DNA from 2 places in the Vibrio sp. SCSIO 43133 genome. Region 2 is predicted to be linked to the other one. Evidence: predicted binding sites of a transcription regulator. Region 2 holds the regulator's gene; the other holds the start of a gene.

Region 1 (6,951 bases), 1.1 Mb from region 2:
CCCCCGTCAATTCATTTGAGTTTTAATCTTGCGACCGTACTCCCCAGGCGGTCTACTTAACGCGTTAGCTCCGAAAGCCACGGCTCAAGGCCACAACCTCCAAGTAGACATCGTTTACGGCGTGGACTACCAGGGTATCTAATCCTGTTTGCTCCCCACGCTTTCGCATCTGAGTGTCAGTATCTGTCCAGGGGGCCGCCTTCGCCACCGGTATTCCTTCAGATCTCTACGCATTTCACCGCTACACCTGAAATTCTACCCCCCTCTACAGTACTCTAGTCCGCCAGTTTCAAATGCAGTTCCGAGGTTGAGCCCCGGGCTTTCACATCTGACTTAACGAACCACCTGCATGCGCTTTACGCCCAGTAATTCCGATTAACGCTCGCACCCTCCGTATTACCGCGGCTGCTGGCACGGAGTTAGCCGGTGCTTCTTCTGCAGCTAACGTCAAACGAGCACGCTATTAACGTACCCGCCTTCCTCACTGCTGAAAGTGCTTTACAACCCGAAGGCCTTCTTCACACACGCGGCATGGCTGCATCAGGCTTGCGCCCATTGTGCAATATTCCCCACTGCTGCCTCCCGTAGGAGTCTGGACCGTGTCTCAGTTCCAGTGTGGCTGATCATCCTCTCAGACCAGCTAGGGATCGTCGCCTTGGTGAGCCATTACCTCACCAACTAGCTAATCCCACCTGGGCATATCCTGACGCGAGAGGCCCGAAGGTCCCCCTCTTTGGCCCGAAGGCATTATGCGGTATTAGCCATCGTTTCCAATGGTTATCCCCCACATCAGGGCAATTTCCCAGGCATTACTCACCCGTCCGCCGCTCGACGCCGTTAACGTCACCCGAAGGGTCAGTTAACTCGTTTCCGCTCGACTTGCATGTGTTAGGCCTGCCGCCAGCGTTCAATCTGAGCCATGATCAAACTCTTCAATTTAAGATTTTGTTCGGCTCAATGAATACTGAACATTACATAAGTAATGTTTGAATTGACTGTGCTGAATCTTTCGATTCAATGGTCACTTCGTTTCATTGAAACCTAATTTGATACCGAAGTATCTAATTTGATTATCATCAACGAGTGCCCACACAGATTGATAGGTTTATATTGTTAAAGAGCTTGTTTTGAGCTTTGCTCAAAACGGACGGCCATTTTAGCGAGATAAGTTGTCGTGTCAACCACTTTTTTCAACTTATTTTGCTAAGCTTCTTAGAAGCTTGAGACCTTCTGACCGGATGCGAACTTTCGTCTGCGTTCCCGTGTCAGCGAGGGGGCATTATAGAGATCGAAATCTTCTTGGCAATACCCAAAATGCATTTTTTTCTGTTTTTTTGTTTGGATGATTATATTTTGCTCTTTAGCCCTATAAATAGCCTTAAATTAGCGCCAAACTAACTAACAAATATCGACTTAGGGAACACTATGACTTCAATACGCAGCTATAAAGGCATCTCTCCTCAACTTGATGACTCGGTCTATATAGATAAGACGAGCGTGATTGTTGGAGATGTACGTTTAGGAAAAGACGCCAGTATCTGGCCTTTAGTTTCTGCTAGGGGTGATGTGAATCATATCGTTATTGGGGAGCGCACCAATATCCAAGATAACAGTGTTCTTCATGTTACTCACAAGAACAGCGATAACCCAGAGGGTTATCCGTTACTCATAGGTAATGATGTAACCATTGGTCATAAAGTAATGCTTCATGGCTGTATTATTGAAGATCGCGTTTTGGTAGGTATGGGGGCTATTATTCTCGATGGTGCAATCGTTGAGTCTGAGGTAATGATTGGTGCCGGAAGTTTGGTACCACCAAATAAGAGACTCGAAAGTGGTTATCTATATGTAGGGAGCCCGGTAAAACAAGCACGACCTCTTACGGATAAGGAACGTGCTTTTTTACAGAAATCAGCTGATAACTATGTTCAGAATAAGAACGACTATATGCACAAGGTGCATTCCATTCGTTAACGAATGACTATCTTACCTTGCTCATCAAAGCTCTCATCTTCTATGAGAGCTTCTGCTATTTCTTCTATATCAAAGCGAACAGAGTCAAACATTGGTATAGCTTCTTGTTTAGAGACCTCTTTCTGGTAGGCGAGTTGAGCTAGCTTTTCTAAACTCACCAAACAAACAATAAGCATACCCGACTGGTGTGCATGAAACTCAACCATTCCAGTTGCTTCATCCCACGTCACTTGGTCGGAGAATAGAATAGATTGATTCATTACTTAAGCCTCGAGGTTCTTTCTTAGCTCTCTAAGAATTTGTTTCGTCCCAGGTCTTAGTCCACGCCACAACAAAAAGCTTTCTGCAGCCTGTCCCACCAACATACCTAATCCATCATAAACACATCGAGCACCGGACGTTTTGGCCCACTGGTTAAATGTCGTCAGTCCCTGACCATAAGCCATATCATAGCTGACAGTATTGGCACCGAAGATCGAATCACTAATATCTGGTACTTGCTTATATAAACTAGCAGATGTCGAATTGATTACCACATCATAGGCACAGCCAACACTGTTTATTTCCGCTGCTTGTATAGTTCCAAAAGGCGAAAACAATTCGGCCAGTTGTTGAGCTTTTTCATAAGTACGATTAGTAATGGTTATGGAGCTTGGCTGTTGATCAAGTAACGGCTTAAGTACACCTCGAGCTGCGCCGCCAGCCCCTATAACTAAAATTGAAGCGCCCGCTAATTGCACTTGATGCTGCAACAAGTCTTGAACCAACCCTTCTCCGTCAGTGTTATCACCAATGATTTCACCATCATCCAGTTTCTTGAGTGTGTTGACCGCTCCGGCTAGTTCAGCACGCTCGGTTAATCGACTAGCGAACTGGAAGGCATCTTCTTTAAATGGCGCAGTAATATTGCAGCCTCGACCACCATCAGCAAAAAACTGACTAGCAGCTTGAGTGAACTCTCCCTCCTCTGGCTGCAAGCGCCCATATTCAATATGTTGAGAAGTTTGACGTGCGAAGAGTGTATGTATGTAAGGAGACTTGCTTTGTGAAATGGGGTTTCCAAAAACGACGTACTGATCGGGCTTGCTCATGTCCTTGCCTGCTGCGTGCCAAAGTGAATAGTTCGACACTATCACTTCGACACTCATTCGCCAAGCTATGCCTGTCGCTTTACCAGTCTCGCGGCTGAAGGTAGTGCGCGTAAAGCTCGTTTTCTGGTGAGCCTTCTTCTGGTTGATAACTATATTCCCAGCGAGCTAGTGGTGGCATCGACATTAAAATAGACTCCGTGCGACCACCACTTTGCAAACCAAACAATGTACCTCGGTCATAGACCAAGTTAAATTCGACATAGCGACCACGTCGATAAAGTTGGAACTGACGCTCTCTCTCTCCGAATTCTGTATGCTTTCGTTTCTGTACTATCGGTAAATACGCATCGGTATAACTAGAACCAACGGCTTTCATATAGGCAAAGCTGCGCTCGAAACCCCATTGGTTGAGATCGTCAAAAAACAAACCACCGACACCACGAGTTTCGTTACGATGAGGAAGGAAGAAGTACTCATCACACCATTTCTTGTGTTCGCTATAGACTTGCTCTCCAAATGGCGCACAAATATCCTTGGCCACTTGGTGCCAGTGTTGACAATCTTCTTCAAATGGATAATACGGCGTAAGGTCAAAGCCACCACCAAACCACCAGATAGGTGCCTCACCCTCTTTTTCAGCAATAAAGAAACGTACGTTGGCATGGGATGTTGGAATGTAAGGGTTTTTAGGATGAATAACTAAAGACACGCCCATTGCTTCAAATTTTCGACCCGCTAATTCAGGTCGGTGAGCTGTCGCGGAAGCTGGCATTTTGTCTCCAAAGACATGAGAAAAGTTAACACCACCTTGCTCGAAGACCACACCATCTTTTAATACTCGACTACGACCACCGCCACCTTGCTCACGCAGCCATTCATCCTGCTGAAATGTTGCACCACCATCTTCATGTTCAAGCTTTTGGCAAATATCATCCTGGAGCTGTAATAAAAAAGCTTTGACCTGATGTTTATCCACTTGTTGCATCTAGTTACCCTCAGCCTTGTCTCAATACTTTTAACGTTCTTGCATCTCGAATTTCACTCGGTTTATTACGACCGCCAGTTTCACCATCAAGAATTTCCGCCAATCGATCACCTAGCTGCGATTTGACTTCTTCGGTTGTCATGCAGGAAGGCATTCCTGACAAGTTGGCACTGGTCGAGGTAATCGGCTTACCATAAGAAAGGCAAAGTTGCTGCACTAACTCGTGATCGGTAACTCGAACCGCAATCGTATCGAATGCACCACTAAGCCATGATGAGACTCTGTCACTCGCTGGCATAATCCAGGTATAAGGTCCTGGCCAAGTATTTTGTACACTTTCGAGCTGCGTCGCTGTCAACTTAGTCTCGTCAACATAAGGTCGAAGCTGTTCATAGTTGGCAGCGATTAGGATCAGTCCTTTCTCTACTGGACGTTGTTTCACTGCCAGTAGTTTTTCAATGGCACTAACATCATCAGGATCACAACCGACACCAAATACTCCTTCAGTCGGATAAGCAATCACTTCACCAGATTTAAGTGCGGCAACTGTACTTTGAAAATTATCCACCGAGCCTTCCTTTTATTAAAACCTAAACAATTAATTTACATTTCAACGGCACTATGCGGAAAAGCGACATGAGAATCCAGAAAAAAACACAAAAATCACTCACGCAAACGTTTTCCTTAGAAAAAAATCCTCGTATAATGCGCGCAAATTAGTCCATTTGCACACGCCTTGAAGGAGCTTCGGATGAAAGTCGGCATTATTATGGGTTCAAAATCAGATTGGCCAACCATGAAACTAGCAGCAGAGATGCTTGATCAGTTTGGTGTAGATTATGAAACCAAGGTTGTTTCTGCGCACCGTACGCCTCAACTATTAGCAGACTATGCAACGACTGCAAAAGAGCGTGGCATCAAAGTTATTATTGCGGGAGCAGGCGGTGCGGCGCACCTTCCGGGCATGGCGGCAGCATTTACCAGTGTTCCTGTCCTCGGAGTTCCTGTACAGAGCCGAGCACTAAAAGGCATGGATTCTTTGCTGTCTATTGTGCAAATGCCAAAAGGCATTGCTGTTGGCACACTCGCTATTGGTGAAGCCGGCGCAGCAAATGCGGGAATCTTAGCAGCGCAAATCATTGGTGTTCATAATGATGCCGTGATGGAGAAAGTCGAAGCATTCCGCAGCCAACAGACCGAAACCGTTCTTGCTAACCCAGATCCGTCTGAGGACTAATAATGAAACACGTATTGGTACTTGGTGCAGGTCAGTTAGCACGAATGATGTCGCTGGCTGGCGCGCCTCTCAACATCAAGATATCTGCCTTTGATGTGCGCAGCGAAAACATTGTGCACCCCCTGACTCTGGAAGTGCTTGGGCAAGGTCTACAACAAGCCATATCGCAAGCTGACGTTATTACCGCTGAATTTGAACATATTCCTCTCGATGTTTTGGCAATCTGCGAAGCAAGTGGGAAGTTTTTGCCATCGACAGAAGCGATTAAAGCCGGTGGTGATAGACGAATTGAAAAAGCGCTGCTTGATAATGCTGGGGTTAAGAACGCGACCTATGCGGTTATTACCGAACGTAGCGATCTTGATACCGCTGTCGCCACCGTAGGTTTGCCTATGGTACTTAAGAGTGCGTTAGGCGGCTATGACGGCAAAGGACAATGGCGACTCAAAACATTAGAAAATATAGAGCAAATCTGGACTGAAATGGCTCAGTGCATTGCGGATTCAGATAATCAAGCCATCGTGGCTGAAGAATTTGTGCCGTTCCAACGTGAAGTATCGCTTGTGGGTGCTCGCAACCAACACGGTGATATTGCGATTTATCCACTGGCAGAAAATGTACACACTGACGGAGTACTTACTCTGTCTACTGCTATCGATGAGCCTGAGCTACAAGCACAAGCTGCGCAAATGTTTACCGCTGTCGCCGAGTCTCTCGAATATGTCGGTGTATTGGCACTGGAGTTTTTCGATGTAAACGGCCAACTTCTCGTTAATGAAATTGCGCCGCGCGTACACAACTCAGGACACTGGACTCAGCAAGGTGCCGATACGTGTCAGTTCGAAAACCACCTACGTGCAGTTTGCGACATGCCTCTTGGTTCCACGGAAGCCGTTAGAGCCACCTCTATGGTTAATATCCTTGGTGAAGACTCCGTTCCAGATGCTGTTTACGCTCTAGCTGGATGTCATGTTCATTGGTATGGCAAAGAAAAACGTGCTGGACGCAAAATGGGGCATATTAATGTGTCGGCAACGAGTCAACGCGAGCTAAAAGCAACACTCGTTCAGCTTGCAGACTTACTGGATGAGTCAGCCTACCCTGCTCTCAAACCCGCAGCGCTTGCGCTGTAAGTATTAGCTAGCCTAAATACAAAAAAACGGCTCCAATTAGGAGCCGTTTTTTATTCTTGTACTTTCTGGCATCGTCTCGATGCACATTCCAACACCGTTCCTGCTGCGCGTTTTTTCTCAACCAGCAACGTGTAGCCACAATACTGACACACTCCGGGAACCGGAACATGATTCACGGCAAACTTGCACTTAGGGTAACTGTCGCACGCAAAAAACACTTTTCCAAAACGTGATTTACGCTCTTTTAGCGCCCCTTTGCTGCACTCTGGACAGCTAACGGAGTCTTTTGCTTCTTGCTCTGGCTCATCTTGTTTATTTGGCGACTGAATGAAATGGCAGTCTGGGTAATTGCTACACCCAATAAACATACCAAAGCGTCCTTGACGTAACAGCAATTCTGAACCGCAATCGGGACAAGCGACACCAAGCTCTTTGATAATATGCCCATCATTTTGATGCAAAGGTTTAATATAATCGCAGCTTGGATACTGATCGCAGCCTAGAAACGGACCGTGTTTGCCATTCTTAAGT
Region 2 (6,951 bases):
CTCGCGCCATCGTTTACCTCACTGGTAAAACGACTTAGCAGCCTCTGTTTAACTAATTCATTAATTGCATTATTGGCACGAAACGCGGTCGCTTCGCCCGTTTGCTCGAACTGTTGGGTGACGATCTTAAACGCATCATGCAGTTCCCCTTCCCCAAGTTCTTCATCAAATCTTTCATTACTCAATACCGCAATGGATATGAGAAATGCCAGCCGTTCAGTGGAAAGATTCAATGCAAAATCATGCTGTTTGACCCAGCCGACAAGTTCATCAATCGGTCGGTCATCTGCAATCAGAGTGTTATCACTCATGGTCTTTCCTGTTATTGTTTTTTCCTCGCCCATACATGTATGTATCGGCCCATGGAGAGATAGGGTTCTTGGCGACACAGCTGCTGTTCTATTTTTAGAACATCTTCAGCGGTGTAGTCTCCCATGTATTGCATATTGCCAATGTAATCACTGAATGAACGAATGCCAGATTTGCCACATATTTCAAATCCCGCATCCTCTATCCATTGATACACTTCCTCTGGCTTCAGCCCTTTTTGTGGCTGAAGCTTAAATCTTTTTCTATGCGGCATGCCTTCAAGTACATGAGGAATATTGCCACATATGACGTTCTTAAATACCAATCCATGATGATTGTAAAACATGACAGAAGCGATACCACCAGGTTTCACTTGCTGCAAAACCGCTTCTAGAGCGGGTCTAGGTTCAGCTAACCATTCCATAACGGCATGAAACAACACCAGGTCTACTGGTTGACTCATATGTTCTGCAATACGCTGTACTGGACTATGTATCCAGCGATATTGCGAGAGTAGCCCGTTTTTTTCAACATCTGCCTTGGCCAACTTGAGCATTTCAGAAGAGAGGTCACACAATGTGATCTTGTGTCCTCTCTCAGCAATTCGTTGCGAAACTTGCCCTAATCCACCACCTGCATCTAAAACTTCTAGTTTTTTTCTTGTATCATCCAGCGCAGCGAGAGCTTGGGTTAAGTCTTCCCAAACAATAGTTTGGCGGATTTCACCCTTCTCTGAGCCGTAAATATTTTTTGCAAATTTGTGGGCGATATCGTCGAAATTTCGGTCTTGCATCACGGTATATTGAGTTAAGATAACCAGTTGTACAGCTATTCTGTCATATAAGTGACAGGAATAAAGGGGCAACTCCCTTTTTTAGCGTTAAGTGGTGTTTTTTCGGACTATTATTCTATGTTTGAGCTGAAAAAGGTTGTGTCTTCATTACTAATGCCTTTACCTGCCATGTTAATTCTTGGCTTCTTGGGCTTAGTTCTCATCATGTTTACGGCACGCCGTAAACTAGGAAGCGTGATTATTCTCGTGTCTCTGTGTGGGACTTTTCTTATTTCATTCCAACCCTTATCTAGCCGCCTGTTAATGCCACTTGAGCGCCAATACAGTGCGTTCTTACCCATTAATGAAACCATCGACTACGTGATGGTCCTTGGTGGTGGGCACGTGGTCGACGACCAAATTCCGCCCACTTCAGAACTGAGCCGAGCTTCATTAATGCGCTTAAGTGAAGGTATCCGAATTCTCAGAATGTATCCAGGCGCTAAATTAATTCTATCTGGTTATGATGGTGGTACCGGTGTCAGTCACGCTAGAACCATGGCGAAAGTTGCCCTTGCTTTAGGTATTGCTAAACCGGATATCATTTTGTTGGAAACAGCAAAAGACACATGGGAAGAAGCCCGACAAGCTGCTGGATTCGTGCAAAATAAGAAGCTGGTTTTGGTGACGTCAGCTAGCCATATGAAGCGCGCTATGCACGAATTTGAAGCTGCAGGCTTAAACCCACTCCCGGCGCCAACTAACTTCCTAGCACAAAAAGACATCGAGCAAGCATGGCAGAAATATACGCCATCATCTCGCTACTTGGAGCAAACTGAGCGGTACTGGCACGAGACCATGGGGTTAATATGGCAAAACCTTCGTGATTGGGTGGCTAACGAAGGTAACCAAGAGTTTTTACCTTCCGTTTCTGAGTTAGAGTCTTCTGAGGGTGTAGATAAGATCACTGAGCAAGACATTGAAGCGCAGCTTGCTCCTGAAGAACCGCAAGAAGCCGCAAACGCTCAATAAAAGTCAGGCACAAAAGAAAACGCCACACTTATAAAGTGAGGCGTTTTTTTCGACTATTCAAAAAGTCTAGTTGCAACGGACTTTATGTCATGATTGCAACAGAATAGAAAGCTAATCACCGGCGAACATATACCCTTCACCGTGAACAGTAATGAAAATCTGTGGGTTCTTCGGATCCAGCTCCATCTTCGCACGCATGCGACGAATTAAAACATCAATAGTGCGGTCGTTTGGCGCGTCAACTCGATGGCTAATCATATTAAGTATACGCTCTCGGCTAAGTACCTGGTTAGGATATGCCGATAGTGCTACTAAGAGTTCGTACTCTGCCTTAGTGAGTTTTACTGGCTCTCCATTGTTACTTAGCGAACGGCGTTGCTTGTCAAACACCCATTCACCAAAGTAAATCAAGTTCTCATTCTGCACCGATTCTTCAATAATAGGTTGTTTTCTGGCTAGAGAAATACGCCATAGCAAATTTTTGACGCGGACTAGGAGTTCCCTCAATTCGAATGGTTTCGTCACATAATCATCTGCGCCCATTTCCAAACCAACGATACGGTCGATACTATCTGTGCGACCCGTCACTAGAATGATGCCAATATCCGATTGACTTCTTAATTCACGCGTTAGCATCAGTCCATCTTCTTTCGGCAAGTTGATGTCTAACATCACCAAGTCGATGCTGGCTTCCTGTAGAATCTGACGCATTTGTTCGCCGCTCTCCGCTTCACTCACCAAGTAACCTTCACTTTCGAAGTAACCCGCTAGTTTGCTGCGCGTAACGACATCATCTTCCACTACTAGTACGTGATATTTCATGTCTTTCTATCTCAATCTTTCAATGACAGAGTCATTCTATTCATAATTAGTCACAATTCTAGCCTACATTGACGTGAATTGAAGAAAACTTGCTTTTTCTTGATTCAAAACAAATAGAAATCTTAACTTCAGATATGCAACAGAGATTTATCCAAAAACCTTGTTCCACATGACCATGTCTTCACAACCCTTCATTTTTCGTCTTTTTTTTTCACATCAATGATTACTGTTGTTCATCTTTATTAGCTAAAATAGAGATAACACTTTTGGAGATAAGAAAATGCAAGAAATCAAAGCATTTAACGAACAACGTGCTGAATTATACTGGTGGCTTTCGAGCCTCTTTGCTAGAGAACTAACCACAGAAGAACTCGAGCAATATCAAAGCCCAGATATACGCGCTTTCCTTACCGGACTGGGTGAAAACCCAACACTATCAGCTCCTATCGCCTCTATGGTCGACGCACTAAACAGACTGCAAGTAAGAGAAGATGCCCAACTTGAGTTGTCTGCTGATTTTTGTGATCTGTTTTTGAAAACAGATAAGCATGGGGCGCTACCTTATGCTTCTTTATATATTGGTGAGTCAGGTCTGTTAAACGACAAACCCGCTCAAGTGATGTCAGAGTTGCTTGCGGAGCATAATATTGCGGTAACTGAAAACTTAAACGAACCAGCGGATCATTTGGCTATTGAGCTCGATTTTCTCGGGAACCTCATTATTCGTTCCAACGAATTAGAGTCAGAAGCTCACATGAATGAGGCGATGGAGCAGCAAGCAGAGTTTATTGAACAACACCTGCTAACTTGGGTGCCACAATTCGTGACTAAATGTCAGCAGCACGATGAGTTTGGTTTTTACGCCGCGGTATCAACAGTACTTCAAGCACTCATCAAGCTAGATCTTGATTACTTAAAAGGTGATCAAGCCTAAGATTTTGAGGCGCATGTACTGTTTATCACTCACCGTTACAGACAAAAGTGCGCCTTATCTATAAATTTGTTGTATAAGTGATTGCTTGTATCAATGGGGAAGACTACAATCCGCCGTTTAAATGCAAAAGCCGCTTTGGTATTCAACAAGCACAATAATAATCTGTCGAACTGTTGAACCAAACCGCTGAAAAGCGGTTTTTTCATTCAGAATGCACTACTTATTAGGAACCCATATATTGGCTTCCAGAATTCGAAGCGGTATTGGCTATTAATAGCACTCCGCGATAAAAGGATATAGCTATGGCAACAATCAAAGATGTCGCCCGTCTGGCTGGCGTTTCAACGACCACCGTTTCTCACGTAATTAATAAAACTCGTTTTGTAGCAGAAGCCACACAAGAAAAAGTGATGGCAGCGGTAGATGAACTTAACTATGCACCAAGTGCGGTTGCTCGTAGTTTGAAATGTAACTCGACCAAAACGATTGGAATGCTTGTCACTCAATCTACAAACTTGTTCTTCTCGGAAGTCATCGACGGTGTTGAAAGCTACTGCTATCGCCAAGGCTATACTTTAATCCTATGTAACACGGGTGGTGTCTACGAGAAACAGCGCGACTATATTCGCATGCTCGCAGAAAAACGTGTTGATGGCATTTTGGTTATGTGCTCCGACTTAACTGAAGAGCTACTAGAAATGCTAGACCGTCATTCAGATATTCCGAAAGTGATTATGGACTGGGGCCCAGAAAGCTCTCAAGCCGACAAGATCATTGATAACTCGGAAGAAGGCGGCTATCTCGCAACTAAATATCTGATCGATAACGGTCATACTGACATTGCATGCTTGAGCGGACACCTAGAGAAAGCCGTTTGCCAAGAGCGTATTGTCGGCTATCAGCGTGCTCTAGCGGAAGCGGGTATCGAGATGAAAGATGACCGAATCTTAGAAGGTAACTTCGAATGTGATACGGCCGTGATTGCCGCTAACCGTATTGCAGCAATGGAAGTTCGTCCAACTGCCGTATTCTGCTTCAACGACACCATGGCATTCGGTTTAATGAGTCGCCTGCAACAATTAGGTGTAAAAGTTCCAGAAGATATTTCCGTTATCGGTTATGACAATATCGAATTGGCTGAGTATTTCTCTCCACCACTAACAACAGTGCACCAACCGAAGCGTCGTGTAGGTAAGAATGCGTTTGAGATTCTTCTAGAACGAATCAAAGATAAAGGTCACGAAAAACGCATTTTCGAAATGCACCCTGAGATTGTAGAACGTGATTCTGTCAAAAAACTCACATAATCCTGAAAAAAGTGCCTTTCTAGGCACTTTTTTTTGATCCTCATCCAATAAACTGAACGCTTTATTGTTTGTTTCGACACACTCTCCCGCACAAATCCCAATCGATTATCTGAAGCAATATCACACTTTTACCATACAACCGTCATAGATGTGAGTCATTTTCATTTATTCTAAATATGTCACGCACAGGGCAAACCACTTGAAAGGGTGGGACGCAAAGCCACCGGCCTAAACCAAATTTATTTGATAGGTAGCGGGGTTACCGATGGCAAAGGTATTAGCATTCTTTTGGTTTACCGCTAACAGAAGGCTGACACCCGTTTGCTATACTCTCGGACCTGATTTTGGTGACACAATCAATAACACCGAGAAAAGAATAAGCATGGACAATCCTATACTAAAAAACTCGATGCAATTGTTCGCTCAGCTTGGAAGAGTTAAGTCTCGTTCTATGTTTGGTGGATTTGGTATCTTTATTGACGATACCATGTTTGCATTAGCAGTGAATAACAAATTACATATCAGAACTAACCGTCAGACGATCGCTAAATTTAAGCAACTTGGCTACAAGCCATACGTTTATAAGAAGCGTGGGTTCCCCGTTGTCACTAAGTATTTCGCACTCCCTGAGGACTGTTGGCAAGATCAGGATGTTATCTTGACTCATGCTCGCTCTGCCTTAGAGTTCGCAAAAACAGAAAAAGTGCAACAGTCGGAAACAAAACCCAATCGACTCAAAGATTTACCTAATTTAAGACTGGCTACTGAGCGTATGCTTAAGAAAGCTGGAATTGAATCGGTATACGATCTGCAAGAGCAAGGTTCTGTGGAGGCTTTTAAAGCAATCCAACGAACTCACTCAAATACTGTAGGTCTTGAGTTACTTTGGGCGCTAGAGGGTGCCATTAATGGCACGCACTGGTCCGTGATTCCGCAAAATAAAAGAGAAGAATTGGCCAGTCTTATAAACTAGCCCTTATCGCTCTATACAAAAAATCAGCCTAACGGCTGATTTTTTTAGTTTATGATGAAAGTAAATCTATCCACGCCCTGTCTACTAAACTAATACAGAGTCGTCACAAGGACAGCATCATGAGCAAAAAGCTAATACTCGGAATCGCACTTCTCGCCGTCATTATCATTCTAGGTGTTAATTTTGGACAATATTTAACACTGGAAAATGCTCAGGCTCAGCAAGCTGCACTCAGCGAATATATCAGTCAGAATTTTGTTACTGCCGCATTAGTGTACTTTTTTGCCTATATTGCCATTACCGCATTCTCAATTCCGGGAGCTGCAGTCGTTACGTTACTAGGTGCCGCTTTATTTGGCTTTTGGACCAGCCTTCTTCTTGTCTCTTTTGCTAGTACCATTGGTGCAACCATTGCATTTTTGAGTAGTCGCTTTTTATTGCGTGACTGGGTTCAAAGCAAGTTCGGTTCAAAGTTAGAAACTATCAATAAAGGTGTAGAAAAGGACGGGGCTTTTTATCTATTCTCGCTAAGATTGATTCCGGTATTTCCGTTCTTTTTAATCAACCTATTAATGGGCTTAACACCAATTAAAGTGTCAAAGTACTATTTAGTGAGCCAGCTAGGCATGTTGCCTGGAACTGCGGTTTACTTAAATGCCGGTACACAGCTCGCCAATATTAACAGTTTGTCAGGTATCGTTTCCCCAGCAGTTTTAGCTTCATTTGCCTTGTTGGGATTATTTCCACTGATTGCTAAGTGGATTATGGCGCGAATTTCTCGCTCACCACAGGTACAAGAATA

The links. The regulator PurR, encoded in region 2, represses purine synthesis genes. The targets are predictions, from matches to a motif close to TNANGNAAACGTTTNCNTNA.
Region 1: a site for PurR is predicted at 4,718-4,737, ahead of purE (5-(carboxyamino)imidazole ribonucleotide mutase). Genes of this name have one in related genera too.

What each region holds. Positions count from the first base shown of each region.
Region 1 is NZ_CP068024.1:3,539,741-3,546,691, forward strand. Features, by position in the region: rRNA gene JKJ11_RS16520 (16S ribosomal RNA) at 1-939, opposite strand, end outside; gene JKJ11_RS16525 (gamma carbonic anhydrase family protein) at 1,426-1,974, shown strand; gene JKJ11_RS16530 (DUF1488 family protein) at 1,971-2,234, opposite strand; gene aroE (shikimate dehydrogenase) at 2,238-3,065, opposite strand; gene hemF (oxygen-dependent coproporphyrinogen oxidase) at 3,145-4,050, opposite strand; gene tsaC (L-threonylcarbamoyladenylate synthase type 1 TsaC) at 4,061-4,618, opposite strand; gene purE (5-(carboxyamino)imidazole ribonucleotide mutase) at 4,802-5,287, shown strand; gene JKJ11_RS16555 (5-(carboxyamino)imidazole ribonucleotide synthase) at 5,290-6,420, shown strand; gene JKJ11_RS16560 (DNA topoisomerase family protein) at 6,471-6,951, opposite strand, start outside.
Region 2 is NZ_CP068024.1:2,395,277-2,402,227, forward strand. Features, by position in the region: gene mukF (chromosome partition protein MukF) at 1-311, opposite strand, end outside; gene cmoM (tRNA uridine 5-oxyacetic acid(34) methyltransferase CmoM) at 323-1,105, opposite strand; gene elyC (envelope biogenesis factor ElyC) at 1,220-2,113, shown strand; gene torR (two-component system response regulator TorR) at 2,225-2,935, opposite strand; gene torD (molecular chaperone TorD) at 3,216-3,869, shown strand; gene purR (HTH-type transcriptional repressor PurR) at 4,172-5,176, shown strand; cyclic di-GMP riboswitch class I at 5,356-5,443, shown strand; gene JKJ11_RS11335 (TfoX/Sxy family DNA transformation protein) at 5,559-6,149, shown strand; gene JKJ11_RS11340 (TVP38/TMEM64 family protein) at 6,269-6,951, shown strand, end outside.